Regions from separate parts of the Arthrobacter sp. AB6 genome, predicted to be linked through region 3. Evidence: riboswitches for the same ligand, from Rfam matches in the RefSeq annotation. Region 3 holds a riboswitch; each other region holds the start of a gene.
What was found. A riboswitch is a leader RNA that binds a small molecule or an ion and turns the genes downstream of it on or off. The one in region 3 is predicted to bind cyclic di-AMP.

Region 1 (9,698 bases), on a different contig from region 3:
GCACTGCCCTGCGAAGGTGGTCCGTTCCGGACTTTCCCGTCCCGCCCGTGGTGATGACGACGTCGGCCGGCAGGTCCGGCGCGCCCGGCACCCCGGGAATCACGTCCTCCAGTGCCGCCAGCCACTCAGCGTACGAATCGCCGATCCGTTGCTGCCCGCCGGCCAGCCCGCCCAGCATGCCCACCACGGCGGGCAGCTGCGGGCCGAAAGTGTCACGCACCTGGCCTGGAACCGGCACGCCGCGCCCAACCACTTCAGAACCGGTCAGCAGCAGCCGGACCAGGGGCTTTCCCTGGACCACCAGTTCGTCATAACCGGCAAGGGCGGCGAGGGCGAGGTGCGCAGGGTTCAGCACCGCCCCGGCCTTGACGAGGATGTCCCCTTCCGAGGCCTCCTCCCCTGCTTTCCGGACATGCTGGCCTGTGCGGGGTTCGCCAGGACGGGCAGTGCCGCCGGTCACCAGGACGGGCAGCCCGTCTTCGTCTTTGTCCAGGCGGGCGCTTTCGCTGCGCAGCACCGCCTTTGCCCCGGGCGGTATGAGTCCCCCCGTAGCAATGGGACTGGCCTGGTGCGGGGCCAGCGGCGAACCTGCTTCCACCAGGATCCACGGCCCCGTGCCGTTAACGGCCCAGCCGTCCATCGCCGACGACGCATAGTGGGGCATCTCCTGCAAGGCCACAATGTCCTGGTCCAGCCTGCGTCCGAGGGCCAGTTCCAAGGGAACAGGGCCGGCGGGGATTGGAGTGCCGGCGTCGAACGCTGCCTGCCGGGCGTCTTCCCACGTATGGTCGAGGTGCCTCGGTTCCCCGCCCTCGGGGGCATCCGCTGCTTCCTGGGAGTCCTTCGTCATTCGCCGGGAGCCCCGGCGGCTTCAGCATCGTAGTCGGCAGCCAGGGAACGGGCCACGGCCAGCGCGGACTCCATGGATGCAGCATTGGGTGCCCGGCCCGACCCGGACGCCAGCCCGGCGGCATAACCCGCAATGAACGTCGTCAGGGGCGCGGCCGGACGGACCACCGAATGGGCGGCCACACCGGCCAGGGCAAGGATGGCGTTGACGTCCACCTGGACGTCCTCCAGTTCATAGGCCTGGAGCAGGGACCTGCACCACTCCTCCAGCGTTTCATCCTGGCTTTTCACGAACATGCCTCCCTATTTAACTGCGGTTGCGCCGGTCCTGGCCTTTGTCCTGGTTGCCGGCGGCAATCCCTAGTGCGGCGGCATCATCCCAGGTGTCCACGTCTGCCGTGGAACCTGCAGGGACGGTGACAGGCTGCACCTCCAGACTAGCAAGGAGGGAGCGCACGGAGCCGTTAATAAGGGCACCACGGGACGAGAGCTGTGCTGCCGATGTTTTTAACGCAGCTGTGCGGTAAAGACCGGCCAGCGGCTGGAGCCGGCCGTCTTCTGCGCGGGCCATGGCCCCGTCTGCGTCCGCTGAAACCATCGCGGCCACCAGTACCGGCACTGCGTCCCGGACCAGCGGCATGTCACACGCCAGCACCAGGGTGAACTCCGCCCCGCGCCCGTCCCGGGCCAAGGCGTCGAGTCCGGCGGAGATGGCGGCTCCCGGCCCTGCGAACTGCGGCTGCTCCCGGCAGAAAAGTACTCCGGGAAGTGAATGTCCGGCTCCCGGGCCCACCACCACCGTGCGCGAAGCACCTGCTGCAGCGGCCAGTGCGCGCTGGAGGAGGGTGTCATGGTGGAAAACCAGGTCCTGTTTCGGAACCCCGCCCAAGCGGGAGGACCGGCCACCGGCCAGGATCACTGCATCGAAGTCCAGCCGGTTCTGTTCCATTCCCCCAGCCTAGCCATCTGTGGCGTTGCGGCGTGCCGAAGGTTTCCGGTCAGGCGGCGCGCTCCGGCAGCAGGAACGGATCCCAGGCGGGGGTGGGTTTCTCAAGTTCCTTGATCTGCCAGATGGTTCCATGCGGTGGCTCCGGGACGAAACGTAGTTTCCAGCCCATTTCAGCCGGCGTATGGTCGCCCTTGACGTTGTTGCAGCGCAGGCAGGCCGCCACCAGGTTCTCCCAGGAGTCCTCACCGCCCCGGGACTTGGGGTGGACATGGTCGATGGTGTGGGCCGCTTTTCCGCAGTACGCGCATCTGTGGCCGTCGCGTCTGAGCACCCCGCGGCGGCTGACAGCGGTGGCCTGGTTGTACCTCGGACGGATGTAGCGGTTCAGGAGAATCACGGAGGGACGTCCCAGGATTTCCTGCGGTCCCACCACGGGATCATCGCCTTCGGCAACCACGCTGGCCTTGCCCGTGAGCACAAGCACCAGCGCCCGGCGGAAAGTGATCACCGCCAGGGGCTCATACCCAGCATTCAGAACGAGAGTGCGCATGCACGTACCTCTTCACGGCCGCACCCGTCCAGGGGCACGAGGGCCGGCTGCCCTCGGCATGTCCGGGCTATGGATCGACACCACAAGAGTAAACACAGAAGCGCGTGTTCAGCTAATCGCCCTGTCCCAGAACTGTCGTGTCGGTCCAGTCAAGGGGCGCATGCTGAACGGCCGGAGCAGCGCGCAATTAAAAGGAAAGAACCCTTGCCGCGAGGGCAAGGGTTCTTTGCGTCCTGGTTGGACCGCCGGTGGTGGCGTCTCAGTTAACCCGGATGAAGACGGGGCCGGAGCCGACGTTGGCGCTGAAGACCACCGTCTGGTTTCCGTTGTAGCCACCGTGGACGGCCTGGCCGTTGCCTGCGTAGACAGCAATGTGTGCCATGCCGGCGCCACCGTCTGCGTAGTAGATCAGGTCGCCCGGCTGCGCCTCAGCGGCACTGACGGTGCGGCCCAGGGAGAGGTAGCCTGCAGGCCAGTCGTGGAAGTTGATCCCCACTGCTGCCAGGGAGTTCGTGACCAGCATCGTGCAGTCCTGCATAACGCCCAACTGGGCGTACGCAGCGGACAGGATGGCTGCACCCTTGCCGCTGGCGGAAGCAGTGGGAGCGGCGGCAGGGGCCGTGGAAACCGTGGCGGTGACCTTGGGAGCAGCAGGCTTGGCGACGGGGGCCGGCTCGGCCTCCTGGACCTCGACAGGTGCGGGTTCTTCGATAACCGGGGCCGGCGTGGTGGTGACGGCGGGCTTTTCGAAGGTGATGTTGATCGTGGAAGCCGCGGAGATGGGGGCTTCGACGGCCGATTCAACTTCCAGGGTGGATGCGGGAGCGGAGTCGCGCTGGACGTTGGAGTCGGCAGCGTTTGCCGCGATGCCGCTGGTCAATACCAGGCCGGAAGCGGCGGCGATGACCGCGGCCTGGCGGCCTACGCCACCGGCGTTCTCGCCGACAGCCTTGGCGATGATGGCGATTGAGTTGGTTTTGGTGACTTCGGCGCGATGCCGTGCGGTGGCACGAGTAGTCATCAGTTCTCTCTTTCGTTTTCCTCAGGCCGTTGTGGGCACCAAGGGATGCGGACGCGCCGGCATCTTGGGGGTATGCCGGCACGCCCCGAACGGGGATGTGGTGTTAGCGGAAAGCGTGGTGGAGCAAAGAAATAGTTCCTGGACCCGAGGGTCCAAGAACTATTTGCTGACGGTGAAGAACGAAGACGTGCCGGTGGCGGCCACGGCGTGGAGCAGCGTGCCCTGGGAGGGGTTGAGCGCGCTGACCATCATGCCGTTCCCGACGTAGATGCCGACGTGCGCTCCGCCGTTCTGCATGACCAGGTCTCCGGGCTGCGGGGTGGAGGTGGGGGTCATGGCAGTCCAGGCGTTGACGCGGGGGATGCTGATGCCGGCCTGGGCATAAACCCACTGGGTGAAGCCTGAGCAGTCCCACCCGGTGACGGGGCTGGTGCCGCCCCAGACGTAGGGGCTGCCAATGCCCGTGTAGGCGATGGCAGCAATGCCGGAGGTGGCGGCGGAAGAGACAGTCTTGGCCAGCTTGTCCGCAGCAGATTCAGTAGTGGACGCTGCGCCCGTTTCGGTGGCGGTGGACTGTGCCCGCACCGGCTCCCGCTTCGGGGCGGCGGTGGTCTTGACCACGGGCCGCTCGAACGACACGGTGGCCGTGGGTGCTGCGGTGACTGCCAAGGCAGCCTGCGCAGAACCGGACTCGGTCGAAGCGGAAACACCAGCGGTGGTGTCCGCTGCGTTGGCGGGCAGGCCCATGCTGAGGATAAGACCGGAAGCTGCGGCGATGACGGCAGCCTGGCGACCTACTGTCCCGGCATTGGCACTAACAGCCTTGGACACAGTGTCCAAGGGGTTGGTACGAACCGTTTGCGCACGGTGGCGCGCAGAATTGTTGCGTGAAGACACGAAGGTAGCCTCTCCCAATGCCTACGAGGTGAGCTGTCGGATTCGGATGGGAGTCACCCGGCCGCGCTGCTTCCAAGGAAGTTTTGCGACTTAACCCCAAGGTCTTAGCCAAAGCCAAGACCAAAATTGGTTCCCCCGCCCCTGCCAGACGATGAAATGCGAACGGACCTTGAGCGGTGGCAGAGTTAGGCAATCCGCACAAGAGCGTCAACTTCGGAAAAGTTGACGCGAGTTAGACGGTACAGCAGTTTTGGGTGAATGTCACATTCAGGTCACGGCAAGTCGCGATCATCCGATAGTTCACCGTCATTTGGCTACAGCCAGCCAGTCGGATCGACCACTTCGCCGTTGACTTGCACCTCAAAGTGGAGGTGGCAGCCCGTGGAGGCGCCCGTGGTCCCGCTGAGGGCCACAACCTCCCCGCGTGAGACCGTCTGCCCCTCCCTCACATTGAAGGAGGAGAGGTGGTTGTAGGTGGTTTCCAAACCGTTGCCGTGGTCCACCACAACACGGTTTCCGCCGCCGAACTGGTGCCAGCCCACGAAGGTCACCGTGCCGGTAGCCGCAGCGAGGACAGACGTGCCGCACTGGGCCACGTAGTCCTGGCCGCGGTGGAAGTCGCCGGAGCCCCCGGTGATCGGACTGACACGGTAGCCGAACGGCGATGCTGTGGTCAGCGTGGCCAGCGGGGCGCCGAGGCTTCCTGCCGAGGCAGCACGTGACACAGAGCCGGCGGACTGGGCACTCAGAAGCTGCTTGAGCTTGCCGTCCGGATCCGCCTGGGTGACGACGGCAGAACGGCTGAAGTCGATCTGGGCACCGGCCTCGGCTGAGATCTGGGGCTGCGGGGTTGCGGCTGACGCTGCGACCGGTATAGCACCGGGAGCGTCGGTGGCCATCACGGGGCTGGTGGCCGGCACCGTCACGGTCAGCACCAGGCCTGTCGCCGCGAGGGCGATTCCGGCCTTCTGGCCGATCCCGCTCGCTGCGGCAAATTCGGTGACCTGGCGGAAGGGACCACGACGGCGGCGTGCATCACGGTGCGGATCGCGGGGGCGTTCCGTGGTGATGACTTCAACAACCCGCGGCGTCGAAGAGGGTACCGCCGCGCGGCGGCGTCCCCTGGGGGTCTGCATGGACAAGAAGGGTTCCTCTCTGGAAAGCCTGCGAAGTTAGCTGTCGGATTCGGGTCAGAGAGTTCAAAGACCCGGTCCGCCGTAAGCAAGCTTCGGCACAGAGGTATCCCCGGAGGATCCTTCACTGGAAGAGGCTTGCTGCTGACGGACTTCACCCCAAGGCAGTCCCCCGGCTGCCGTTTGTGGTTCCCCCGCCTCTGCCAGTAATGACTCGTGCACCTGATCCGCTGGCAGAGCTCGGCTCCGAATCAGGTAACGCTTTAGTATCAACGCTTGGGTTTAACTATAGGGCCAAAAGTCCCAAAGTAACAATTCCGTTATCTTTGCGTAACCGGCCCCCATTCGGGTAGCCGGGAGGCCCACAGCAGTCCCTAGCGTACGGCCACGAAGACGTGCGCCGCGACTTCCGGCGGCAGTTCCAAGGCACCTTCGATGCCCGGGACGCGGACCGAGATGTACTCCCCGACCCGCTCCAGCGATACCGACGCACCGGGCCGGATTCCGCCTTCATCAAGCTGGACCAGCAGCTCGGGTTCCACCTGGATCGGCTCTGCGAGGCGGCTGACCGTCACCTCGGATGCCGGGCCGTAAGTCTTCATGGCCTCAAGCAGGCTGACTGCCGGATCCGCCGCGGACTGCGCCTGGCCCCCGAGGGCCGCCAATCCCGGGATGGGGTTGCCGTACGGGGACTCGGTGGGATGGTTCAGCATTTCGTAAATGCGCCGTTCCACCCGTTCGCTCATGACGTGCTCCCAGCGGCAGGCTTCGTCATGGACGTAGGCCCAGTCCAGCCCGATGACATCAGCCAGGAGCCGCTCCGCCAACCTGTGCTTCCGCATGACTTCGGTGGCGCGCTTCCGGCCCACCTCCGTAAGTTCAAGGTGCCGGTCTCCGGAGACAACCACCAGGCCGTCCCGTTCCATCCTGCCGATGGTCTGCGAAACTGTGGGCCCTGAGTGTCGCAGCCGCTCCGCGATCCGGGCGCGGAGGGCAACGATGTTTTCTTCCTCAAGCTCCAAGATGGTCCGAAGGTACATCTCCGTAGTGTCGATCAGATCCGTCATCCAGCTCAGCTCCTCGAGCGCAGTACCTTGCGTTGTCCCACCGTACCGCCTTCTCGTGCAGCGTGGTCCGTTGGAAAGCTTAGCCTATTTTGAATTTGTCCTAATAGTTGACGTCGTGGACAGGGCGCTGTCTCAGTGTCTGGACTATGACGGTCCAGGTTCCCGCTGAAACAGCTGTTCAGGCAGAATGAAGGAGGGCCCGAGTGACAGCCGCCGCGACTGCCTGCCACCTACATCCGTCCGGACCAACACCCCGTCCACGCCGAAATTGGAGCACCTGTGAGCGAAAACAGCATCACTATTCCCGCCGACCTCCTCCCTAAGGACGGGCGGTTCGGCGCCGGTCCTTCCAAAGTCCGGCAGGAGCAGATCGATGCTTTGTCCGCCGCATCAAAGACCATCCTGGGAACGTCCCACCGGCAGGCCCCGGTCAAGAACCTGGTGGGATCCGTACGCGAAGGCCTGAGCCAGTTCTTCCGCGCCCCGGAAGGCTATGAAGTGGTGCTGGGCGTGGGTGGTTCCACGGCGTTCTGGGACGTCGCCAGCTTCGGCCTGGTGGAGAAGAAGGCCCAGCACCTCTCATTCGGTGAATTCGGCTCGAAGTTCGCGGCAGCCACCAACAGGGCGCCTTTCCTGGATGCCTCCTCCATCATCAAATCCGAGCCTGGAACCCGCCCTGCCGCGCAGGCTGAGGCGGGCGTTGATGCCTACGCCTGGCCGCAGAACGAGACATCCACTGGCGTTTCCGCTCCCGTGAAGCGGGTGGCAGGCGCGGATGAGGGCGCACTGGTCCTTGTCGACGCGACGTCGGCAGCCGGCGGCCTGGACGTCGACGTAGCGGAGAGCGACGTCTACTACTTCGCCCCGCAGAAAAACTTTGCCTCCGACGGCGGGCTATGGCTTGGCCTGTTCTCGCCGGCCGCACTGGAGCGTGCGGCCCGGATCAAGTCCAGCGGCCGCTGGATCCCGGACTTCCTGGACCTCCAGACGGCCATTGACAACTCCCGCCTGAACCAGACCTACAACACGCCGTCGCTGTCTACCCTGGTGACCCTGGACGCCCAGGTGCAGTGGCTGAACGGGAACGGGGGGCTTGACTTCGCTTCGGCGCGGACTGCTGATTCCGCCGGACGCATCTACAGCTGGGCGGAGTCCTCCGAATTCGCCACGCCGTTCGTCGCCAACCCGGACGAGCGCTCCAACGTAATCGCCACGATTGACTTCGACGATTCAGTGGACGCGGCCGCGGTGGCCAAGGTCCTGCGCGCCAACGGCATCGTGGACACGGAGCCGTACCGGAAGCTGGGCCGCAACCAGCTGCGCATCGCCACGTTCGTGGCCATCGAGCCGTCCGACGTTTCTGCCCTGCTGGCCAGCATCGACTACGTAGTGGGCGAACTGCGCAAGTAGGCCAACTGCCTTAACGTACGACGGCGCCGCCCGGGATCATCCCGGACGGCGCCGTTCGTGTGTGGTCAGGAAGTCCTTGCTTCGTCGCCGGGCTCCCCACCGTCGTCGGGCTCTTCGTCCCCGGATTCCTGGTCCTGGTCCTCTTCCGGCTCCTGGGCCGGCACCGGTTCCGGCTCCTGCTCGTCCTCGGGACGGACGCGTTCTGCCCATGGCACCCATTCCGGGGCAAGGATCGAATCTTCCGACGGCAGGAGGCCTAGCTCGTTGACGGTGACCACCTTGGAGCGGGAGTTGCGGGTGAGCACCGCATACCATTGCCAGCCCAGGTAGCCGGCCAGCCTGGATTCAAACAGATGGGTCACCAGGCGGTCGCCTTCGCTCTTGGCCACAAGGTGTTGGCCGATCGTTGCCGGTGCCGTGATGCCCTCGATGGCCGTGCGGGCGGTGTCCACCGCTGCGGCCAGGAAGGCATCAGGCTTCCCTGTCCGCCACACCGGGACTCCAGCGCGGCGCCTGGACACAGTCTTAGCCCCTACCGGCTGTTCACCTTCCGGGTTCATCGGTGCCTAAACGTCCAGCTCGTCGGCAACCTTGCGCAGGGCAGCGGCGATGGCCTTGCCCTTGTTGCCTTCCGGGTACTTGCCTGCGGAAAGGGTCCCGGAGAGATTGTCCAGCACGGTCACCAGGTCCTGGACCAGCGGGGCGAGTTCCTTGGCGTTGGGCCGCTTGGCCTTGGCGATCGAGGGCGTCTTGTCCAGCACGCGCAGGCCCAGGGCCTGGGCGCCCTTGCGTCCATCGGCTACCCCGAATTCAACCCGGGTGCCGGCCTTGAGCTCTGTTACGCCTTCGGGCAGCGACGATTTGGGCAGGAATACCTCCTGGCCGTCTTCGCCTGCGAGGAACCCGAAGCCCTTGTCCTTGTCATACCACTTGACCTTGCCGGTAGGCACGTAATCAACCTTCTTCGTTCTGACGTCTTCTGACACGGCCAGCCGTCACCGCATCCGCATTGCAATGCGGGTTCAAGGTATGGCGGCTGCGGACCGTGTTGGTCTATCCCCCAAGGTTATCCTGCCTACCGCCCTATTGACGCTTTCAATGGCCCAGTGCAACCTTCCGGCTGCCTTCCTCCAGCACCATTCACTCCCGGTGCGGCAGGAGCGGTAGCGTTACGTCCATGACACCCTCGCGCTACCGGCGTGCCCTGATGATCCTCGCCGCGGCTGTCGCCGTGCTTTCCCTAGTGGCAGTGGGCGCCGTGATGGCCCTTGCCTTCGCCGGCTCAGTGGCTCCGGCCTGGGTCACCTATATGGCGCTCTACGGCCTGCCGCTTGCGTTCCTCCTGATGCTGTTCCTGGTTCTGGACAGCGTTGCCGGGCGCCGCCGGGCAGCAAACCCGGACCGGCGGTAACGTTGGACTGATGTCCCTCATTCGCGCATTGAGCAAGGAGCTGGAGGCACGCAGCGACGATTCGCTGCGTGCGCTGTTCGATGCGCGGCCGGACCTCATTTCGCCCCCTGTTCCGGACTTCCCTGCCCTTGCCGCGCGGGCAAGTGCCCGGCTGAGCGTGCAGCGGGCACTTGAACGCCTCAACCGCCCGCAGATGCAGGTCCTCGAAACCCTCCACCTGTGCACCAATACGGACACCGGCCACAGCGCGTCCGCCGCGGGGCTCCGGAAGATGATTTCCGGGTCTTCGGCAGCCTCGGTGGAGCGGATCCTGCATTCGCTGCAGGAACTTGCGCTGGTGCACCGCGCCGAGCCGCCGCACGGTACCCCGGCATCCGCGGCGAAACACCACTACTACCTCCCGGTGGGTTC
Region 2 (9,698 bases), on a different contig from region 3:
CCATATCGTCACCGTGGCCGCACTCCTGCCCAACAAGGACCAGTTGCTGGTGGTTGGGGCACTGGGCCGGCTGCAGGACCTTGAGTGGACGGCAGCGCTGGTGGGATCAGACCGGGCAGACGAGGAATACACCGGCAAGGTTCGCGCTGCCGTTCAGGCGAACGGGCTGGGCAGCCGGATCCAAGTGACTGGAGAGTTGACCGGCCAGGCGCTGGAAAGCGCATGGCAGCGGGCGGACCTCAGCCTGCTGGTCTCCCGCGCTGAAGCATTCGGCATGGTGGTCACCGAGTCGCTCGCCCGGGGCATCCCGGTGATCGTGCGTGACGGGACGGGCGCCGTAGAAGCGTTGCGCCTGGGCATACCAGGTACGGACGACGACGGCCCGCTTCCCGGAGCGAAGGTTGCCTTCCCTGCCGATGATGACCCTGCCAACCCCGCCCTGCTGGCCCAGGTCCTCCGCGGCTGGCTCGAGGACCCCGCAACCAGGGATTCCTGGCGGGAAAGGGCGGTTGGGGCGGCGGGCACGCTGCCGGGTTGGGACCGGACAGCGGCGGTGGTGCTGGACGCCATCAGGAATTAGAGCCGGTGCCCGGCGAAGAACTCACGCAGCAGCCCGGCGCACTCTGCCTCGCGCACCCCGGGATAAACCTCAACCCAATGATTCAGGCGGCGTTCGCGGAGCACGTCGAAGACGGATCCTGCCGCCCCCGCCTTCTCATCCCAGGCACCGAAAACCACCCGGGGAATCCGGGCCAGGACAATGGCGCCGGCGCACATGGCGCAGGGCTCCAGGGTCACCACCAACGTGCAGTCGGCGAGCCGCCAGCCGTCGCCGCTGCCGCCGTCGAGCACTGAAAGCTGGCGCAACCGCTCCGCCGCCTCCCGGATGGCAACTATCTCGGCGTGGGCGGTGGGGTCGCCCAGCTCCTCCCGCTGGTTCCGGCCGGAACCCAGCACGGCGCCGTCGGGCCCTATGACCACCGCGCCAATCGGCACATCCTCCGTAGCGAGGGCGCGGCGGGCCTCGGCAAGGGCAAAGCCCATCCACGCGTTATATTTTTTCTCTGCTGAGACCATGGCTCAATGATAGTTTCGTGGGATAACCAGAGCCCGTGACGCCCCAGACGCCGGGAGGCACAGTGAGCACCGTCCGAGACCGCATGGACAAGTGGATCAAGCCCTATGCCGCCCTGTGGCTGACCATGATCATCGGCGGAACACTCGTGGTCACCTTGGCCCTGCTCGGCGCAGAGGTGTATGCCAATGTGGTGGCCGAGGAAGGGCTTGCCAGCCTGGATATTCCTGCGCTGGAATACTCCCAGTCATTGCGGAATCCGGAGGTGGACGCCTTCGCCACGGGCTTTACCAACGTGGGCGGCGGGATCGGCATGCCAATCCTCGCCAGCATCCTTACTGCGTGGCTGACATTACTGAGCAGGACGTGGCGGCCCATCGTCCTGGTGGGCGGCGCTGCCCTCGTTTCCACAACTGCCACCACCCTGGGCAAGCGCCTGGTCGGCAGGACCCGTCCGGACCATTCGGAGGCGGTGCCGCCCTATGAGACCACACCGTCCTTCCCCAGCGGACACACGCTGAACACAACAGTGGTGATAGGGGTCCTGGTGTATCTGATGTGCCTCCAGTTCCAAATCCTGTGGGCAAGGATCGCCGCAATAACGGCCGGCGCCATCTTCATCATCGCCATGGGCCTGAGCAGGGTTTTCCTGGGACACCACTGGTTGACCGATGTGATGGCCGGCTGGTTCCTTGGCCTCGCATGGGTGTCCATGGTGATCCTGGCCCACCGGCTGTTCCACCTGATACGCCGCCGCGAGCACGCGGGCCCGGCGCCTACCTTTGAACACCCCGTCCTTCGAGAGGAACCCAACGGGGAAGCGGAGGCCAGCGGCGACCGGTCGGGGAGGGGCCCGGCGGCCGGGTGATACTTTTGACCCATGCGCACTCTCGTTGTGGACCACCCGCTGGTCGCCCATAAGCTCACCGTCCTCCGGGACAAAAACACTCCGTCCCCGGTCTTCCGGCAGCTGACGGAGGAGCTGGTGACCCTCCTCGCCTACGAGGCAACGCGCGAGGTCCGCACCGAGCCAGTCACCATCGAAACGCCCGTCAGCACCACTGTTGGCACGGCGTTCACCAAGCCCACCCCGCTGGTGGTACCCATCCTGCGCGCGGGCCTTGGAATGCTCGAGGGCATGACCAAGCTCGTCCCCACCGCTGAAGTGGGATTCCTCGGCATGGCCCGTGACGAGGAAACCCTGGACATCATCACCTACGCCGAGCGCCTGCCCGAGGACCTTACCGACCGGCAGATCTTCGTCCTGGACCCCATGCTGGCCACCGGCGGTACGCTGCGCGAAGCCATTAAGTTCCTGTTCAAGCGCGGCGCCTCTGATGTCACCTGCATCTGCCTGCTTGCTGCTCCGGAAGGCCTGGCAAAGCTGGAGGAAGAACTCTCCGATGCCAATGTCACCATCGTGCTGGCCTCCATCGACGAAAGGCTCAACGAGAAGTCCTACATCGTTCCCGGCCTCGGCGACGCAGGCGACCGGCTGTACGGCATCGCCGGCTAGGTCTCCGGGAGGGCTGGGGCAGAATGGGAGGCATGACCGTCCCGATGCCTCCCCTAACCCTGGCACTGACCTGCCGTGCCGTCCTCTTTGACATGGATGGGACCCTGGTTGATTCCACCGCGGTAGTTGAACAGGTTTGGGGCGAGTTTGCCGTCCGCTACGGGCTGGACCTTGGAGAGATCCTGCGGACTTCGCACGGCGTCCAAGCAGGCGACACCGTGAAGCGCTTCGCTCCGCCCGGCGCCGATGTGCCGGCACTGACCGCGGAACTTGGTGCCATGGAACGCGTCCGGACTGACGGCATCCTGCCCCTGCCCGGGGCAGCCCGGTTGCTGGCGGCACTTCCAGCAGACGCCATCGCCCTCGTCACGTCCGCTGACCGCGTCCTGGCTGACATCCGGATGGGCGCCGCGGGTCTAGCCATGCCTGCCACGGCCGTGACAGCTGAGCTGGTAACCCGGGGAAAACCGGATCCTGAGGGATACCTGCAGGCCGCCGCCGCCTTGGGCGTGGATCCTGCCGATGCGGTGGTGTTTGAGGATGCTCCCGCCGGCATTGCAGCAGGGGTCGCCGCCGGCATCCGTACGGTGGCTGTTGGACCCAACACCGGACCGTTGCCTGCCGGCATGCTGCACATTGTTGACTACAGTGCAGTTGCCGTCGAGGTCGGCGTGGATGACGAGGGCAGGAGGGTCATTTCCTTCCGGCTGTGAGGTTGGAGTCAACGGACGCGGCCGGTGCCGCTTTAGTACCAGTTGTTCGACAAGTGGAAGTTCAGTGCACCGCACGGGGACTGGTAGCGTTCCTGGATGTAATCCAGGCCCCAGTTGATCTGCGTGCGGTAGTTGGTGAGGTAGTCGGCGCCGGCACTGGCCATCTTCTCAGCCGGCAAGGACTGGACGATGCCGTAGGCGCCGCTGCTCGGATTGGTGGCCGTAGTGGTCCAGTCCGATTCCTTGGTCCATAGGGTCTGCAGGCACTGCATCTGGTCCGGAGCCCAGCCATAGGAAGCCAGTTGGCCGGCAGCGTACGCTTGGGCGCCCGCGGGGTCATTAACCGCGACGACGGGTGCGGGCTCGGGTACCGGTACCGGCGCCGGTTCGGGAGCGGGTACCGGCGCAGGTGCGGGCTCGGCTGCCGGAGCTGGAGCCGGTTCGGCTGCCTGCGGGACAACATTGATCGGCCCAGCCGCGGACTCAGGCGCAGGGTTGGCCCGGATTTCGCTTTGCTCCATGCTCAGCTTCGACAGGGACTCGACAGCGGGCGCCTCGGTGGATGCCACGCGGGCACCCGTGTCGGTGGCCTGGCCCGCAGCGCCAACTCCAACAAGGATGGCGCAGGATACTGCCAGGAACCCGGCGCGCCGGCCGAAGGACGGGAATTTGGCTGCTCGACGCGTAGCGCGGGTATCCGAGCCCGATTGCGGGCGTGGTTTTACAAGGAACTTGGACATGATGGATCGCCTCTCACACCTGCGGAGTTAGCTGTCGGGTTCGGATGAGGGCATCCGGCCGCACGGAAAAAACACGTGCAGGCTTAACCCCAAGGGCATTCAGTGCCCGGGACGGTGGGTCCCCCGCCTCTGCCGTTGCTCAAGAGGAATCCGGGAAGTGGCAGAGCTTGGCGTCAACCCGGGATATGCGGCCCGAACGGGGGCCGCACCCATTCGACGGTACAGGAGCGCAGCCCAGAAGTCACATTTTGGTAACAGGAATCACGATGGCGGCGCGCCGCCTTGTGTAATTTCGCGAACCAAGGGCAGCTGCAGGGCGAACTGTGTGCGGCCGGGCTGAGACGTCACCGTGACCCGTCCACCGTGGGCCTCAACAATGGACTCGACAATGGACAACCCCAAACCGCTGGTTCCTTCAGCGGCGGGTGCGCCGGGCGTGCTGGCCGTTCCCGCGCGTGCCGCGTCTGCGCGGGCGAACCGCGCGAAGACCTGGTCCACGAACTCCGGCGGTATTCCGCCGCCGTCGTCCGTTACGGTTACAACCGCGGCTCCCTCCGGGGTCTTCCACACCCCCGTTACCACTGTGGTGCCCGGAGGGGTGTGCTTGCGGGCGTTGGAGAGCAGGTTCATCAACACCTGCCGCAGCTGCGACGGATCCCCGTTGACCACCACCGGCTCGTCGGGGAGCTCCAGCCGCCAGGTGTGCCCGGGCGCCATGACCTTCTCGTCGCTGACGGCTTCCACCACCAGCTGCGTTAGGTCCACCTCGCTTAGCTTCAGCGGCTGGCCCTCGTCAAGCCGCGCGAGCAGCAGGAGATCCTCCACCAAGGCGGTCATCCGTTCCGACTGGCTTTGCACCCGCGCCAGCGACTTCTGCCCGTCCGGAGTGAAGTTTTCCGTCATCCTCATCAGTTCGGTGTAGCCGCGGATGGCGGTCAGCGGCGTGCGTAGCTCATGGGAAGCGTCAGCCACGAACTGCCGCACCTTGGTTTCGCTCTTCTGCCGCGCCTGCAGCGCGTTGGCAACGTTGTCCAGCATGAGGTTCAGCGCGTGCCCCACGCTGCCCACCTCAGTTCCGGGGTTGGAGTTCGACGGCGGTACACGCACGGCAAGTGCCACCTCGCCGGCATCCAGGGGCAGCTGCGAAACCCGGGTGGCCACCTCGGACAGCTGTTCAAGGGGCTTCATGGTGCGGCGGATCAGGACTGTGCCCACCAGCCCGACCAGGAGCAACCCGCCCAGCGAGACGAACACGAAGGTCCACACCAGGGACGCGAGCGTGCCCTCCTTAGCGGCCAGGGGGAGTCCGGTCACCAGGACGTCGCCGAAACTGGTCTTGACCGCGATCAGCCGGTAGTCGCCGTTTGAAAGCCTGCGGTCAACAGGCCGGGCGTCGGTGGCCAGTGCCAGCAGGACCTGCTTGTCCTCGGTGGACAGTGCGGAGCGCGTGGTGTCCGGGGCAAGGAAGCCAGCGCTGTTGACCTGGCCGTTGAGGATGCGCGCGTTCAGTGTTCCCACGCTTTGGCCGCGGGAATCCAGGGGGTCCCTGCCGTTGAAGCCGCCGGAGGGAGGCCGGCCGGGATCGTTGGAGCGGGCTGCGGCCTGGCTCAGCTGCTCGTCCAGCTGGCGGGTGAGGAACGCGTCCATGGAGGCGTAGCTGGCCACGCCCACCGCACCGCAGATGGCGATCAGCAGCGCCATGGCCAGCAGGATAAGCCGGGTCCGCAGGTGCCAGGTGCCAGGCGTGAGCCAGCTCCGGCGCTGCGGCTCCGCGGTGTGCACGGCGGTCATGGCGCCGTCTACTCCGCCGGCTTGATGACGTACCCGGCGCCCCGCACGGTGTGGATCATGGGCGGGTGCACGGCGTCCACTTTCTTGCGCAGGTAGGAAATGTAGAGTTCCACGATGTTTGCCTGGCCGCCGAAGTCGTAGTTCCACACCCGGTCCAGGATCTGGGCCTTGCTGATGACGCGCTTGGGGTTCTCCATGAGGTAGCGCAGCAGCTCGAACTGGGTGGCCGTTAGCTGGACGTCATCACCGGCCCGCGTGACTTCGCGTGTGTCCACGTTCAGAACAAGGTCTCCCACCACCAGTTCAGCAGTGTCCATGGCGGCAACGCCGGAGCGCTGTACCAGCCGGTGCAGCCTCAGCAGGACTTCCTCCATGCTGAACGGCTTGGTGACATAGTCGTGCCGCCGGCGGCGAGGCCCACGATCCTGTCCTGGACCGCGTCTTTGGCGGTCAGGAAAAGCGCGGGGACCTCGGGCGCGAAAGCGCGGATCCTGCCCAGGACCTCGACGCCGTCGAACCCTGGAATCATGACGTCGAGGACCAGGACGTCGGGGCGGAAGTCCTTGGCCAGCTTCACCGCTTCAGGGCCGTCGGCAGCAACTGCCACGGACCAGCCCGCCATGTGCAGCCCCATGCTCATGAGTTCCGAGAGGCTGGGTTCGTCATCCACCACGAGGGCCCTGATGGGGGAGCCGTCCGGATGGGTGAGCTTGGGGAGGTTGTTTGTCATGGAGTGCGAAGTGGCCATGGGACAACTCTCCGATCATTGGTTTATGCCCGGCTATGGCAAACCTGTGGCCCAGCTGTGAATATCCCGGCGTAGCGAGCTGAATGCCGGAGACGCGGCTGCTCCTGCCATGCCCCAGCGGCGGGGTTGCCGTTGAGGTGCAGTTTCCCCGGAGAATTTTTTGTCCGAAACCGTGGGCGGTTGGACACGACGGCAAGGCGGTGAGTGGGATTTCCCTATCAGTCCCGGTCCTGAATATTTTAGCGTGAAACTCCCATTCCGCCGAACAAAGTTCTGTCCAAGGCCGAAAGTGCGCCTCTTCAAGGATAACGAACGTTATTTTTATGGCTCTGCCAGAATCGTGATTTGCAGCACATTAGCCGATTTCGTCTCATTATGCGGACGACCGCGTCCATTGTTACTTGCAAGTTGGCATTGTTACGCTGCACACTTCCAATGTGAACAAGAACTCAACAGCACCTGCAGCCGCAGAATATTGGCCCAGCACATCCGCTGCTGCCGACATGCGCTGTTGTCGAATGCACGCCTGACCTTCCCACCCTCCGAAGTTCTTAGGCATTCGCCCCCAGCCCAGCGTCGGGCGCCCCTCCCCAGTTCTCATTGCGGGGAAACCCAGCATTCGGGCCGTGATGACGGCCATTCACATTGAGGTAAGCACATATGTCAGTTGCATCCGGATACGTCCACATCTCTGTCCGTAACGCCGCCAAGGCGGGCCAGCCCTCCGGCCTCCGCCCCGGCTTCGGCCCCCGGCCTGCCCTTGCTCCCTCTGCTTCCGGAAGCAACTTTCCCGCCCAGGGCTATGCGCCCCAGGGCTATAACCCCAATTCCTACGGGCAGCTCCGCGCCGTCCAGCCTGCCGAGGCGGCGCCGATGACGGCCCCCACTCCCGTAGTAGCCGGCCCGGCTGCTGTCCGGCCCGTCGCCAATGACAACGTCGCCCGCGGATTCGTCCTCTACATGGGTATCGACGAGGAAACCGCAGCAGCCGCCGGAACCTCCATCGCCAAGCTGGCCCAGGAAATCCGCGCCTACGCCCAGTCCCTGGTGTCCGGAGCAGAAAGCTACGCAGCCGTCGCCGTGGCTCCCGCAGGCACCCCCGGTTCCGCGCTCGACGTCGTCCGTTCCACCTTCGGCGACCCCACCGTCAACACCCGCCCGCGCACTGAGGCCCCGCGTCCCGCGCAGGCCCAGGAGCCGCGCCCGTCCGGTGTCCTGATCGACCTCGCCCGCCGCGAGGTCCACCTGGACGGCGAGTCCCTCAACCTGACGTTCAAGGAGTTCGAACTCCTGAACTACCTCGTGGAAAACGGAACCCGCACCGTGGGCCGCGATGAGCTCCTGGAAGGTCTCTGGCGCAATGCCGAAGAGGTCCCCAACGAGCGCACCATCGACGTCCATATCCGCCGGCTGCGCTCCAAGCTGGGCCGGCTCGCCAACACCGTGCGCACCGTCCGCGGCCAGGGATACCGGTTCTACGAGCACCCCGAAGTGGTTGTCTGGGCCGCTCCGGAATACTCGATCTAGGTCTTTTCGCGACCACGCCAAAGCGGCTTTCTGCCGGGTTGGGGCACCGTGCGCTGCGTCGGCTGGCTATAGGCTTAGGCCATGAGTGGGCACCATCTTCGACGGCTTGTGATCATGCGCCACGCCAAGGCCGATTGGCCTGGCGGCGTGGCCGATCACGAGCGTCCGCTGGAGGAGCGTGGCCACCGTGAGGCGCCGCTGGCGGGCCGTTGGCTGCTCAAGCACAACATCGTCCCGGACTTCATCCTCTGCTCCAGTGCCCTGCGGACCAGGCAGACCTGTACCTGGGTGTGCTCGGAGCTGGGGGACAAAGCGCCCACCCCCAAGCTTGAAGACGGGCTGTACGCTGCCTCCGCACTTCGGATGCTGACGGTCATCAACCACGTTCCGGACACCGTGACCACACTGATGGTGATTTCACACCTGCCGGGGGTCCAGGACTTGGCAATGCACCTCGCCTCGCGGGATTCCGACCACGATGCCTACATGGACGCCGCCACCAGGTACCCCACCAACGCCCTCACCGTCCTTGAGACGGAGAAGTCCTGGGCCGAATTGGACGGACAGGACGCCCGTATCACCAAGTTCAAGGTTCCCCGGGCCCGCCACTAGCCTGGCGCCATCCTGACGGGCCGGCAGGAGTCACCGGCGCGGTGGAGGTTTGGCCCCCGTTTTCGGCGTTGTCCTGGCAGGGGAAGCGGACGACGACGGCCGGTTGGCTGCGCTGGAAGGCACCCGCGCAGGCGCGCGGAGGCCGCCGGTTCCCTCACCACGAGTCCGCTGTGCCGATGCCTGCTGGGCCGGCTTGCGCTGGGCTGTCCCTTTGGCAGCTGGCCTGCCCGGCGCCGTCGTCCGTCCCTTCACGGAAGCGCCCCTGCTTGCTGGGCCCGTGGCGGCAGTGCCTTTTCTGCCCGTGCCCCGCCCAGCCGTGCCCCGCCCAGCCGTGCCCTTCCTGGACAGAGCCTGCAGCCGGCGCCCGCGGGGCCAGGCCGCACCGAGGAACAGCACGAGCAGGGTAACCACGGCTGCAGCGGCAGCACCAAAAAAGTAATTGTCGGGATCGTCGGTGGGCAACGGCGTTCCTACAAACGAGGACTCGCCGGCGAAAGCCAGCTCCCACGTGCTGATGAAGGCGAGGGAAAAGCCGATGGTGAGGCTGGCGCCCCCACCGGCAACCAGCAGGGCAAGGCGCCGCCCCCGGTTCAGGATCTCCGTAATACAGGCCAGGCACGCCAGCGCCAGGACACCGAGGAACGCGATGAACACCGGCTCAGCGAGCGTCATTCCGGTCAGCACCAGCAGGCCGGCCGCAACAATACCGGAAATAACCGCGAACTTTCCGCTCTTCCCCATGGGTCCAATCATCCCTGAGCCGGAGGCTGCTTCAGCACGTAGCCGCGCATGATGGCCATGATTGCTGCAACGCTTTGGTCACGCGTCCGCTCGGGGTGGTATGTCTGGCGGTCCAGTCCCACCACGAAGCAGGCCCCGAAGATGGCGGTTTCCAGGCTGCCCCGGGAAACCGACGGGTCCACGGGGTATTCCTTTGCCACCTTCTCCACTGCCTCCCCGATCACCGCCAGCAGCT
Region 3 (9,698 bases):
AACTCCTCGCCCTGGCGCGGAACCATGATATTGATGCGCTCTGCCTCCAGGAGGTGGATTCCAGCGACCTCCCCGAAACGCTTGGGCCGCTGCACCTCGCGGATGCCACCAAGGGCAACCGGCTGGGGCTGGCCATCTATTACCGGATGAGCCGCTTCACCGCTTTGGACACCCAGTCCTTCGCACTCAAGAAATCAATGCATGACCGGGTCCTGGCCCCGGCCCATGAGCGGCTGATCGGCACCCGGGTGATGGACAATGAGACCCAGCATGAGCTGGTCATCGGCTCCTTCCACGCCGCGCCCCTCACGGCGTCGAACTCGCTGCGGCGGAAGCAGATCCATGCCGCCCACGCCGAGCTGCTCAGCATGGGCAAAGGCCTGATGACCCTGATGGTGGGCGACTTCAACTATCCGTTCTTCACCAAGAACCTGGACATGCACATGAAGAATTCCGGCTATGCCCTGTCGCTCAGCAACAGGCGCACCTACACCCGGTACAAGGTGTTTAAGGGCCATTTCGATTTTGCAACGTCACTGGGCCTGGACATCGAAAGCGTCGAAACGCTTCCACGCGGGAACTCGGACCACCTCCCGATCCTGGTCACCGCCGAGTACGGTCCGGACTACTAGGCCCAAGCCGTTCACGCAGGGCGGGCCACGATGCCGCGAATCCCGGGTGCAGTTCCAGGCAGGCCACATCGGCCATCGGCACCCACCGCAGTTCGAGGCTTTCGGGATCACTGATCACCGGATCAAAGGGCTCCCTGACCAGGACCACCACCGTGGTGTAGGACCAGTAGCCCACGTCAAACAGGGACGTGAAGAGCAGCTCCACGTTGCCGGCGGGGACGGCCGCTTCCTCGAAGGCTTCCCGGAGCGCGCCCGTGATGGGCTCCTCGCCATGATGGAGGGCCCCGCCGGGCAGGCCCCATGTCCCCCCGTTATGGCTCCAGACAGCCCGGTGCTGCAGCAGCACGCCTTTTTCCGGATCGTAGGCCAGCACTCCGGCTGCACCGAACCGCCCCCAGTAGCGGCCCCGGTCCCCTTCGACCCAGGCGTCGCCGGGGTCCCGGGGACCGGTGCGGACGGGTGGGGCTGTGGACGCGGTGGAAGCCGACAAGTGATCCATCGCTCCAGTCTGGCAGGTGCCATGGATCGGTGCACCTGCCTGGCCGTTCCGTCAGTCAGGCCTGGTTCGCGTGGCCGCGTTCGACGGCGAAATCACCGCCGGGATACATGATGGTTTCGTGTCCGTCATCAAAGCGGACCAGGTAGGGCGGCGTCCCGCCCTGGCCCCGCACCTCCAGAATCACTCCATGCCGGTCTGTGGCCCCAACGGTCCTTCCATGGACGATGATGCGGTCGCCTTGCGTTGCCTCCATGGCAATCACCTCCAAGCCCAAGAGTACGACTGCCTCCGCAGCGGGGAAAGGGCGAAGGAGAAAGTGCGGAGGGAAATGGGGGCATGGAAGCGAGGTGGGGAAAAGGCCGTGCCATGGCAGGATTTTGGCCATGCCTTTGAATCTGGTGCTGGTCGCCGATACCCATGTCCCGAAGCGCGCCAGGGCGCTCCCCGCACAGGTGTGGTCCGCCGTCGAAAACGCCGACCTGGTCTTTCACGCCGGGGACTGGGTGGAGGCGTCCCTCTTGGCGGAATTCGAAGAGCGGAGCCGCTCGCTGCTGGGCGTCTACGGAAACAACGACGGGCCGGAGCTGCGCCGGCGGTTGCCGGAAATTGCCACGGCCACCCTTGAGGGCGTCCGCTTTGCGATGGTCCACGAAACCGGCCAGGCAAAGGGACGCGAGGCACGCTGCGAAGCGCTGTATCCGGAGGCGGACGTCCTGGTCTTCGGCCATAGCCACATTCCGTGGGACACCACCACCCCGCGCGGGCTGCGGCTGCTCAACCCGGGTTCACCCACCGACCGCCGCCGCCAGCCTGTGTGCACCTACATGACCGCCGTCGTGGACGCCGGCCGGCTGGCCGACGTCCGCCTGGTGGAGGTTCCCCGCGGCTGACGGGAGGCTGGAAGGGACGGGGTTGACGGCGCCCGCATAACTGCCTGTGTTGGAACAGCAAAGATGCTTAGCTTTTCAGTCCTGGTCCTGCTCCGCGAGCAGCGCGTCGGTGGCCTCGTCCGGCTGGCCGTCAAAGAACTGGGCAAGGACTGTCTTGAACACCGTTTCGCCGGGCGCGGCGCGGAGGAACAGGGTCATGGACGAGTGCAGCTTCCGGGCATCGATGCCGCCCAGGATGTCCTCTGCAGTGCGCCCGGCGTGGTTGGTGAGCGCCTGGGCGCACTCGAGGAGCCGCGGGCCGAGGACCTCGTGCTCGAGGTACGCCCGGGCTTCGGCAAGCGAAGTGATGGCGTATTTCCGGGAGGTGGGGCTTTGCCCCAGGCCGGCGAGCTGCGGGAAGATGAACCACATCCAGTGGCCGGTCTTGTTGCCGAGCTGCAGCTCAGCCAAGGCCTGTCCGAAGGTCCCGCCCTCCCCTGCGCCGCTGTCCTGGGCTGACACGAAGCGGTCCAGGTCATAGGGATCGTTCATAGCTGTCTCCTTTGTGCGGGGTCTCAGGGCCGGACTGCTGCTCGATGAAGGCCGCAGCCCTGCGCAGCCGCCCGTCCGGGTCCTGGCTCCACCTGGCAAGGACAACACCTGCGCGCTGCCGGTCGCGTCCTGCCAGTCCAGCCAGTAGCGGCAACACTACGTCGGACAGCAGGGGCTCCACCAACTCGCGGCTTCCCGCGGAACGAAGGAAGCCCTCGATCCGGGTCAGGTCCGAGTGCAGCAGGAGACTGGCCCTTGACTGAAGCAGCACCACGGCGGCCTGTCGGCGCTCAAAAACCGGCCTGCCACCGGGTTTCGGTTGGGCCCACAGCCCGGACGCCAGCAGGACCACGGCATCGTGGTCCAGGTCCTTGAACTTCCTCAGGGCGTCCCGGACCGTTCCACGGACGGCGCCCACCGAGGAGCCGTAGGAGGCAAGCACCCCGCCCAGCCGGGACTCGACGTCGTCCGCGCGGTACCAGGCGCCCTCATTCTGCAGGGTGCGGTCGATGAACGCCGCGGCCGCTGCCACATAGTCGGGCCCGCCGTTCATCGGCCACGTCCAGCGGACGCGTGCCGGATGCAGAACGGCGTCCAGGGCCTGGCCTCCAGCCTTCCCTCCGCTATGGATTCCCCGCAGACCGCGCAGATGCCGTACGTGCCGGCAGCGATCCGGGCCAGTGCGGCATCCACCTGGTCAAGGCCGGCGGTGCTTTGCTTGAGCAGGGCAGCTGCCTGGGACAGCTCGAACGCAATGGTGGAACCCTCCGGATCGTGTTCGTCGTCGACGTTCGAATCCTGGCGCGCGGAGTTTGCCGAGGCAATGTCGGCGCGGAGCGCGGGGAGCAGTGCCAGCTTCCGCTTCCGCTCCTCCTCGAGGAGGATGCGGAACCTTTCCACATCAGGCATGGGAAAAGCCTAACGCGGTGTCAGTACCAATTCCTGGCCACGGAGTGGTTCCATGCCGAGCATGGTGAGCCATACCGCTCACGGATGTAGCCAAGGCCCCACTCGATCTGCGTCCGGTAGTTGGTCAGCCAGTCGCTGCCCGCGCTGGAATACTTGCCCGGCGGAAGTGCCTGCGGAATGCCGTAGGCACCGGAATACGGGTTGGTGGCCGTGGTCAGCCAGTTCGATTCCTTGGTCCAAAGCTGGGCGAGGCAGAGGAACTGGTCCGATCCCCACCCGTAGGCCCCCAGCCTGCCCGAGGCGTAGCTCTTGGCACCGGCAGGATCGTTGACCGCACCCGCAGGAGCAGAGGGAACGACGACGGCGGGCGGGCTGGGCGGTGCGGCAGGCGCCGGGGCGGGGACAGGCGGAGCAGGATTTGCCGGCACAGGGTTGCCGGCTGGAGGATTCTCAGGTGCCGGATCGGCGGGAGCCGGACGCATGGGGGCGGGAACAGCAGGGGGCTGCACCTTTGCCGCCGCTGCCGCTGCGGCCGCACGTCGTCGGGCTTCCTCCCCGGCCGCGGCCCGTTTCGCCTCCTGCGCTGCTTCATAAGCGGCCAGTGCCGCCTGTCCACGCCGGAATTCGCCCTCAACCGCCGCCGTCGTGCCCTTCAGGGACGCCAACTGCCCGGTCAGCTCCCGGCTGCGCTGCCGTTCTTCCGTAAGCTGGCGCGCCATGGCTTCCTGGGCCGATCGGGCCGCTGCAAGCTTTTCCGCCGCCTCGCGGGACAGCCGTTCGCGCTCGGTCCGGGCGGATTTCTCCTGATCAGCCAGTGAAGCCGTGATTTTCCCCGCGGCGGCGGCTTTGTCCACAAGGCCCGCCGTTTTGCCGCCCACCAGGTGCACCACGTTGAGCCCGTGGACGTTGTTGTTCTCGATCGCGTCCAACGCCACGAAGAACCCCATGTTCGTACCGCCCGTTTTGTAGGACTGGGCGGCCAGCGCTCCGATGTCCTTCCTGTGGCGGATGAGTTCGGCCTTGGCCGTCCCGGCTCGTTCCGCCAGCGACTCTACCTTTGCAGTGGATGCTGCCAACGCGGCATCTGCCGCTGCAGACTCAGCGGCGGACGCCACCGCGGCGTTGCCCAAGGCCTCCGACTGCGATTGCAGCCCGTCCAAAAGGCCTGCGATCAACGTGATCTCTTTGGCCGTGCCGGCCTCGGTCAGCTTGGCCCGCTCCACGTCCTCCCACGAAGGGTAGCCGCCAGGCGGAACGCTTTCGGCCGCCCCGGCCGGAGGCAGCCACACACTGCCGGCGAGGGCAGCGGCCAGCAGTATCCCGGGCAGGCGGTGGCGGACATTTGCAGCGAAACGGGCCATAGCTCGGAAGCTTACCGGCTTCAACCTTCACTTTAAGGATGAGGGGCCTGCATCGTTATACAGCAGAAACAGGCCCTCGAATTTCAACACGGAAAGCCTGATTGTCGGCGGAATGGTCAAGGCCGAATCGAGGCCGTGCACACCCGCACAAACCTCGCCGTTTATGACTTCGTGACGCTTCCCATCTTCAACCGTCCCGACGGAGGTATCTTCCGAGGTCAGCACCCCGGCGAAAAAGAGTCGAATCGTTTGCGTAAAGCGAGAGGAGAACCTCGCATGTTACCCAAATGTGACAATTGGTGCCGGAGCGGGTTATGGTCTTCAGGTGTCCCTCCCAGACGGGACATTCCCCTCAGCTTGCCGAGCCCTGCCGCTGATCCGGGAACCAATCGCTTCCAGCTGGCAGGGACGGGGGAACCAAGTTTCCACGGCCTCTCAAGAGGCCTTGGGGTTAAGTCGCTAGCGCCTCCGTTCCGTTCGGAGTTGCTTCCGGCCGGGCATCTCCAGCCCGAACCCGACAGCTCACCCCGCAGGCATGGGAGAGGCGATCAACCGTGTCAAAAAATTCCACCACCGCCCGTCACCGCGCAACTCCGGCCCGTTCCATCATCCTGGATGGGCTGGCTGTTTCGGCCAAGTCCCAGGCCAGGACCCTGGGCCGTCCGGCACTCGCCGTCGCAGCCGCATCCGGCATTGCCTTCGGCGTCGGAGCCCCGGCGCACGCCGGTGTGACAGGGCCGGACACCACCGAGACCGCTAACGTCCAGGCCTCCGCCGCCCCGGCCGCAGCAGTTGCAGCCCCCGCCGCGGCCGCGGGCACCGTCCATACGGTTGTATCCGGCGACACGCTGGGCGCCATCTCGGCCGCCCACGGCGTAGCCCTGAACGATGTCCTGGCTGCCAACGGCCTGGCGATCTCCGCGGTCATCTACCCGGGCGACCAGATTCAGATCCCGGCTGCAGGCTACGCCCCGGCAGTTCCCTCCGCCGCGCCGGCACCGGCACCTGTCCAGACCGCTGCCGCCACCACGCCGGCCAACACCGGGATGAACCTGTCCTACGCCTCCGCCAGCACCGGCACGGGTACGGGGGCAGCCATCCTGGCTAACGCCTATGGCCAGGTGGGCCAGATCCAGGACTGCACCGCCATGGTGGAAAAGGCCTTGCGGTCTGTTGGCATGTCCGTGGGCGACCTGGCTCCCACCCAGTTCTACCAGTACGGCTCCACCGTAAGCTCCCCTGCTCCCGGTGACCTCGTGATCACCGCCGGCCACGTGGGCGTTTACGCCGGTGACGGCCAGGTTGTCAGCGGCGGCGTGAACGGCAACCAGACTGCCGTGCACTCCATCAGCTGGCTGAGCGGCGCTTCCTTCGTCCGCGTGGCCTAGCCAGCGGCAACGGGATAGGCCGCTCTTAGCGGGCGGGCCCACCCCGCGGAAGGGGCGGCAGCCGGTTTTACCGGCTGCCGCCCCTTCCACGTTCCCAACGGTCCTGGTCCTCCGGGCTTCCCCTGTTCCCGCTGGAATGACAGCTATGTGCCGCAGAAGGTCCGGTATTTGCCGAAGTCCTCCGGCGGTCCCTCCGTGTAGCGTTCCAGCCCCTGGCGCTCCTGGCACGGGGACCTGACAACCTCGAGGAGCCGGTGAAACGCGTCAAGATCACCCGCGGTAGCCGCAGCCAGTGCTTCCTCCACAAGGTGGTTCCTGGGAATGTACGCGGGGTTCACGCTGTCCATGAGTTCAGCGTCGGGCTTCAGCGCGGCCCAGCGTTCAGCCCAGGCATCGAAAGCCCGGAGGTCCAGCACCATACCGCGGGCAGGCCCGGAGTTGCCCCGGGCGGCCTGGCCAAGGCTCCGGAAGAATTGCGTGTAGTCAACGGGTCCGTCCTTCAGCAGGCCGATCACGCCATCCACGAGGTCCGACGCTTCGTCATGTTCCGGGCTGGCCGCCACACCGAGCTTGGCCTTCATGCCCCCAAACCAGGCGTCACTGTACCGGCCGCGGAATGTGCCGAGTGCCTCCACGGCGGGGCCGACAGCCTGCTCCTGGTCTTCGTTGAAGAGCGGCAGCATGGCCTCAGCGAGCCGGGCCAGGTTCCACTCGGCAACCACGGGCTGGTTCGCGTAGGCGTAGCGGCCGCCTACATCGATGGAGCTGTACACGGCGGCGGGATCAAACGCGTCCATGAATGCGCAGGGCCCGTAGTCGATGGTTTCCCCGGAGATGGTCATGTTGTCCGTGTTCATGACCCCGTGCACAAAACCCACTAGCATCCACTTGGCCACGAGCTCTGCCTGGGCAGCCACCACTGCTTCAAACAGCGCCAGGTAGGGGTGTTCGGACCGGGCTGCCGCCGGGTAGTGCCTGTTGATGGCGTGGTCCGCCAAGCGGCGCAGCAGGTCCATGTTCTCCGTGGCCCGGGCGTACTGGAAGCTGCCCACGCGCAGGTGGCTGCTGGCCACCCGGGCCAGGACGGCACCCGGCAGCATCGTGTCCCGGCGCACCGGCCGCCCGGTGGCTACGACGGCAAGGGCCCGCGTGGTGGGAATGTTCAGGGCATGCATGGCCTCACTCACAAGGTACTCCCGCAGCATGGGGCCGATGACGGCCCGGCCGTCGCCGGCACGGGCGAAAGGTGTACGGCCGGAACCCTTCAGGTGCACATCCCGCAAGCGCCCTCCGTCGGCAAGTATTTCGCCCAGCAGCAGCGCGCGGCCGTCGCCGAGCAGCGGTGAGTAGCCGCCGAACTGGTGCCCGGCGTACGCCTGGGCTACGGGGGTTGCACCCGGGGGGAGGTAGTTACCCAGCAGGAGGCGCACGCCTTCCGGCGTCCGCAGGTAGTCGGGTGTCAGCCCCAGCTCGTTCGCCAGTGCGTCGTTAAGTACCAGAAGCTCAGGATCCGGCGCTTCCTCCGCCTGCCATGGAACGGCCAGCTCCGCTAGTTCACGGGCAAAGCGGCCCTCGAAGACGGCGGTTGTTTCTGCTGCAGCAGTCATGGTTTAACCCTATCGCCGTCGCTAGTCCGGCGGTTGATGAGCTCACCGGTTACCTCCGTGGCTCGATGGCTGGCCTGGCCTGGCGGAGTGGACCGTTCTGGTGCAGCGGACCGTCCTGGTGCGGTCACGCCAAGCCGGGGCCAGCGGCGCCGCTGGGGCAGGGGGACGCGCTGCAGGTCCTGTGCAGCGATGACGTCAGTATCCGCCGCGCGGGCCCTGGCCTGGAGCGCCAGCGCCGCGGCGTCGTCGCCGTACCGTGAGGAGAAGTGCGTCAGCACGAGGGTTCCGGCGCCTGCCCTCGCAGCCAGTTCCCCTGCCTGCCCGGCGGTGAGGTGGCGGTACTGGCGCGCCAGGCCGGCGTCGTCATCGCTGAAGGTGGACTCCGCGACGAGGAGGTCGACGCCGTCGGCCAACTCTTCAGCGCCCTGGCAGGGCGCCGTGTCCATCACGAAAGCAAAGCGCTGGCCCGGCCGCGGAATGCTGACGTCATCGAGGCGGACGCCGGCCAGGCTGCCATCATGCTGCAGGCGCCCGATCGATGGGCCCGATATACCCGCTGCGGCCAGGCGCTCAGGCAGCAGGGTGCGGCCGTCCGGTTCCACCAGCCGGTAGCCGTAGGTTTCAATGCGGTGCTTCAGTGGCCGGACGTCCAGGCCCTCGGCCACCGCACCGCTTCCGCCGTGAGGGCGAAGCCTGAGATCGATCCCCGGCGAGCTGACGGACACGAGGGCGCGCACCACATCCTCCCCGGATGCCGGGTAGTGAAGGTGCACCGGGTGCGCCACGGCGTCGAGGGCCATGCGCGACAACACCCCCGGCAACCCGAAACAGTGGTCTCCGTGTACGTGGGTGAGGCAGATATGGGTGATCTGGCTCGCGGTGACCCCTGCGTGGATCATTTGGCGCTGTGTTCCCTCGCCGGGGTCGAAGAGGAAGCCCTCGCCGTCCCAGCGCAGCAGGTAGCCGTTGTGGTTCCTGGTCCGGGTGGGGACTTGCGAGGCCGTGCCGAGGATGGTGAGCTCACGCATGGCGATGGGTGCCAAAAAGCAGGCTCCGGAAGAGTCCGGGACCTGCTTTTGTGGCTGCCGGGACGGCCTAGCGCCGCCGGAGCATTCCCATGATTTTGCCGGCCAAACCACCGGTCCGGGCTCCTGGGGCGCCCGGTGTGCCGGGTGCCCGCCCCGTGGCGTTCAGTCCGGTCCGTCGCGTTGTTCCGGCGGTGCCGGCCCTGCCGGAGAATCGTCCAGCGGCATTCCTGATCATGCTTCCCAAGTTCATGTGAAACTCCTTCAGTATTGATCCTGCCAACCGATATTCATCAGCCTGCTTACGATTTTAGCGTAGTTTGCCTGCAGCTAGGGGAAACAGCGGAAGTTCCCCGGAATCTGGCTTGATCAGCGCAGGAGCCACGTTCCGTCCTGCTGGCTGGCCGACTTCCGGTAAGGGAAGCCATCACGGAACAGTTCGCCGGAAACGGCCAGGTCCGTTCCGGCGGCTCACGGCTTGAGCCGGCGAACGAAGGGCGCCTTACCCAAGGGTGTCCGTTCCAGCCGGTCCACCACGGACACGGAGACCGGGGTTCGCGCGACGCCGGCAGCTGCGAGGGCTTCGGCCACCGAGGCCTGTATTCCGGAGGTTGTGCTTCCCGGCGCCAGTCCTGCGACGAGGACCCGCAGTCCCATGGGTTCCTGGACCACCTGCCAGCCGGCGGCGGCAGCCTGGTCCAGGACGTGATGGAACACGATGGGGTGGACGCTCACAAGGCCTGCCTTGCCTGGCAGCTCAAGCACATCCTCCAACCTGCCTTCGATATCCTCCATGCGGATGAACGAGCGGCCACAGGGGCAACCGCGCTGCCCCAACGTCACGCTGTCCGACAGT

Region 1: another riboswitch for cyclic di-AMP. It lies ahead of Q9R30_RS08580 (M23 family metallopeptidase); the one in region 3 lies ahead of Q9R30_RS01490 (LysM peptidoglycan-binding domain-containing protein).
Region 2: another riboswitch for cyclic di-AMP. It lies ahead of Q9R30_RS17495 (hypothetical protein); the one in region 3 lies ahead of Q9R30_RS01490 (LysM peptidoglycan-binding domain-containing protein).

The regions. Positions count from the first base shown of each region.
Region 1 covers NZ_JAUZVL010000008.1:18,769-28,466, reverse strand. The annotation lists gene Q9R30_RS08610 (molybdopterin molybdotransferase MoeA) at 1-850, opposite strand, end outside; gene Q9R30_RS08605 (DUF6457 domain-containing protein) at 847-1,146, opposite strand; gene Q9R30_RS08600 (molybdenum cofactor guanylyltransferase) at 1,157-1,798, opposite strand; gene Q9R30_RS08595 (HNH endonuclease) at 1,848-2,348, opposite strand; gene Q9R30_RS08590 (NlpC/P60 family protein) at 2,608-3,369, opposite strand; gene Q9R30_RS08585 (C40 family peptidase) at 3,529-4,200, opposite strand; cyclic di-AMP (ydaO/yuaA leader) riboswitch at 4,271-4,468, opposite strand; gene Q9R30_RS08580 (M23 family metallopeptidase) at 4,581-5,402, opposite strand; cyclic di-AMP (ydaO/yuaA leader) riboswitch at 5,413-5,655, opposite strand; gene Q9R30_RS08575 (metal-dependent transcriptional regulator) at 5,774-6,466, opposite strand; gene serC (phosphoserine transaminase) at 6,746-7,876, shown strand; gene Q9R30_RS08565 (DUF3027 domain-containing protein) at 7,942-8,436, opposite strand; gene Q9R30_RS08560 (cold-shock protein) at 8,443-8,826, opposite strand; gene Q9R30_RS08555 (hypothetical protein) at 9,054-9,287, shown strand; gene Q9R30_RS08550 (helicase-associated domain-containing protein) at 9,298-9,698, shown strand, end outside.
Region 2 covers NZ_JAUZVL010000029.1:3,108-12,805, forward strand. The annotation lists gene Q9R30_RS17470 (glycosyltransferase family 4 protein) at 1-580, shown strand, start outside; gene Q9R30_RS17475 (nucleoside deaminase) at 577-1,077, opposite strand; gene Q9R30_RS17480 (phosphatase PAP2 family protein) at 1,161-1,943, shown strand; gene upp (uracil phosphoribosyltransferase) at 1,956-2,591, shown strand; gene Q9R30_RS17490 (HAD-IA family hydrolase) at 2,624-3,304, shown strand; gene Q9R30_RS17495 (hypothetical protein) at 3,337-4,044, opposite strand; cyclic di-AMP (ydaO/yuaA leader) riboswitch at 4,050-4,210, opposite strand; gene Q9R30_RS17500 (HAMP domain-containing sensor histidine kinase) at 4,306-5,835, opposite strand; partial or broken gene Q9R30_RS17505 (response regulator transcription factor) at 5,844-6,583, opposite strand; gene Q9R30_RS17510 (winged helix-turn-helix domain-containing protein) at 7,244-8,110, shown strand; gene Q9R30_RS17515 (histidine phosphatase family protein) at 8,192-8,722, shown strand; gene Q9R30_RS17520 (hypothetical protein) at 8,753-9,463, opposite strand; gene Q9R30_RS17525 (TetR/AcrR family transcriptional regulator) at 9,472-9,698, opposite strand, start outside.
Region 3 covers NZ_JAUZVL010000002.1:16,694-26,391, forward strand. The annotation lists gene Q9R30_RS01450 (endonuclease/exonuclease/phosphatase family protein) at 1-632, shown strand, start outside; gene Q9R30_RS01455 (NUDIX domain-containing protein) at 604-1,131, opposite strand; gene Q9R30_RS01460 (DUF1918 domain-containing protein) at 1,187-1,384, opposite strand; gene Q9R30_RS01465 (metallophosphoesterase) at 1,515-2,021, shown strand; gene Q9R30_RS01470 (DUF1810 domain-containing protein) at 2,097-2,552, opposite strand; gene Q9R30_RS01475 (DNA alkylation repair protein) at 2,536-3,105, opposite strand; gene Q9R30_RS01480 (TraR/DksA C4-type zinc finger protein) at 3,102-3,461, opposite strand; gene Q9R30_RS01485 (lytic transglycosylase domain-containing protein) at 3,482-4,822, opposite strand; cyclic di-AMP (ydaO/yuaA leader) riboswitch at 5,175-5,373, shown strand; gene Q9R30_RS01490 (LysM peptidoglycan-binding domain-containing protein) at 5,377-6,210, shown strand; gene Q9R30_RS01495 (protein adenylyltransferase SelO family protein) at 6,354-7,817, opposite strand; gene Q9R30_RS01500 (ribonuclease Z) at 7,814-8,845, opposite strand; gene Q9R30_RS01505 (phenylacetate--CoA ligase family protein) at 9,314-9,698, opposite strand, start outside.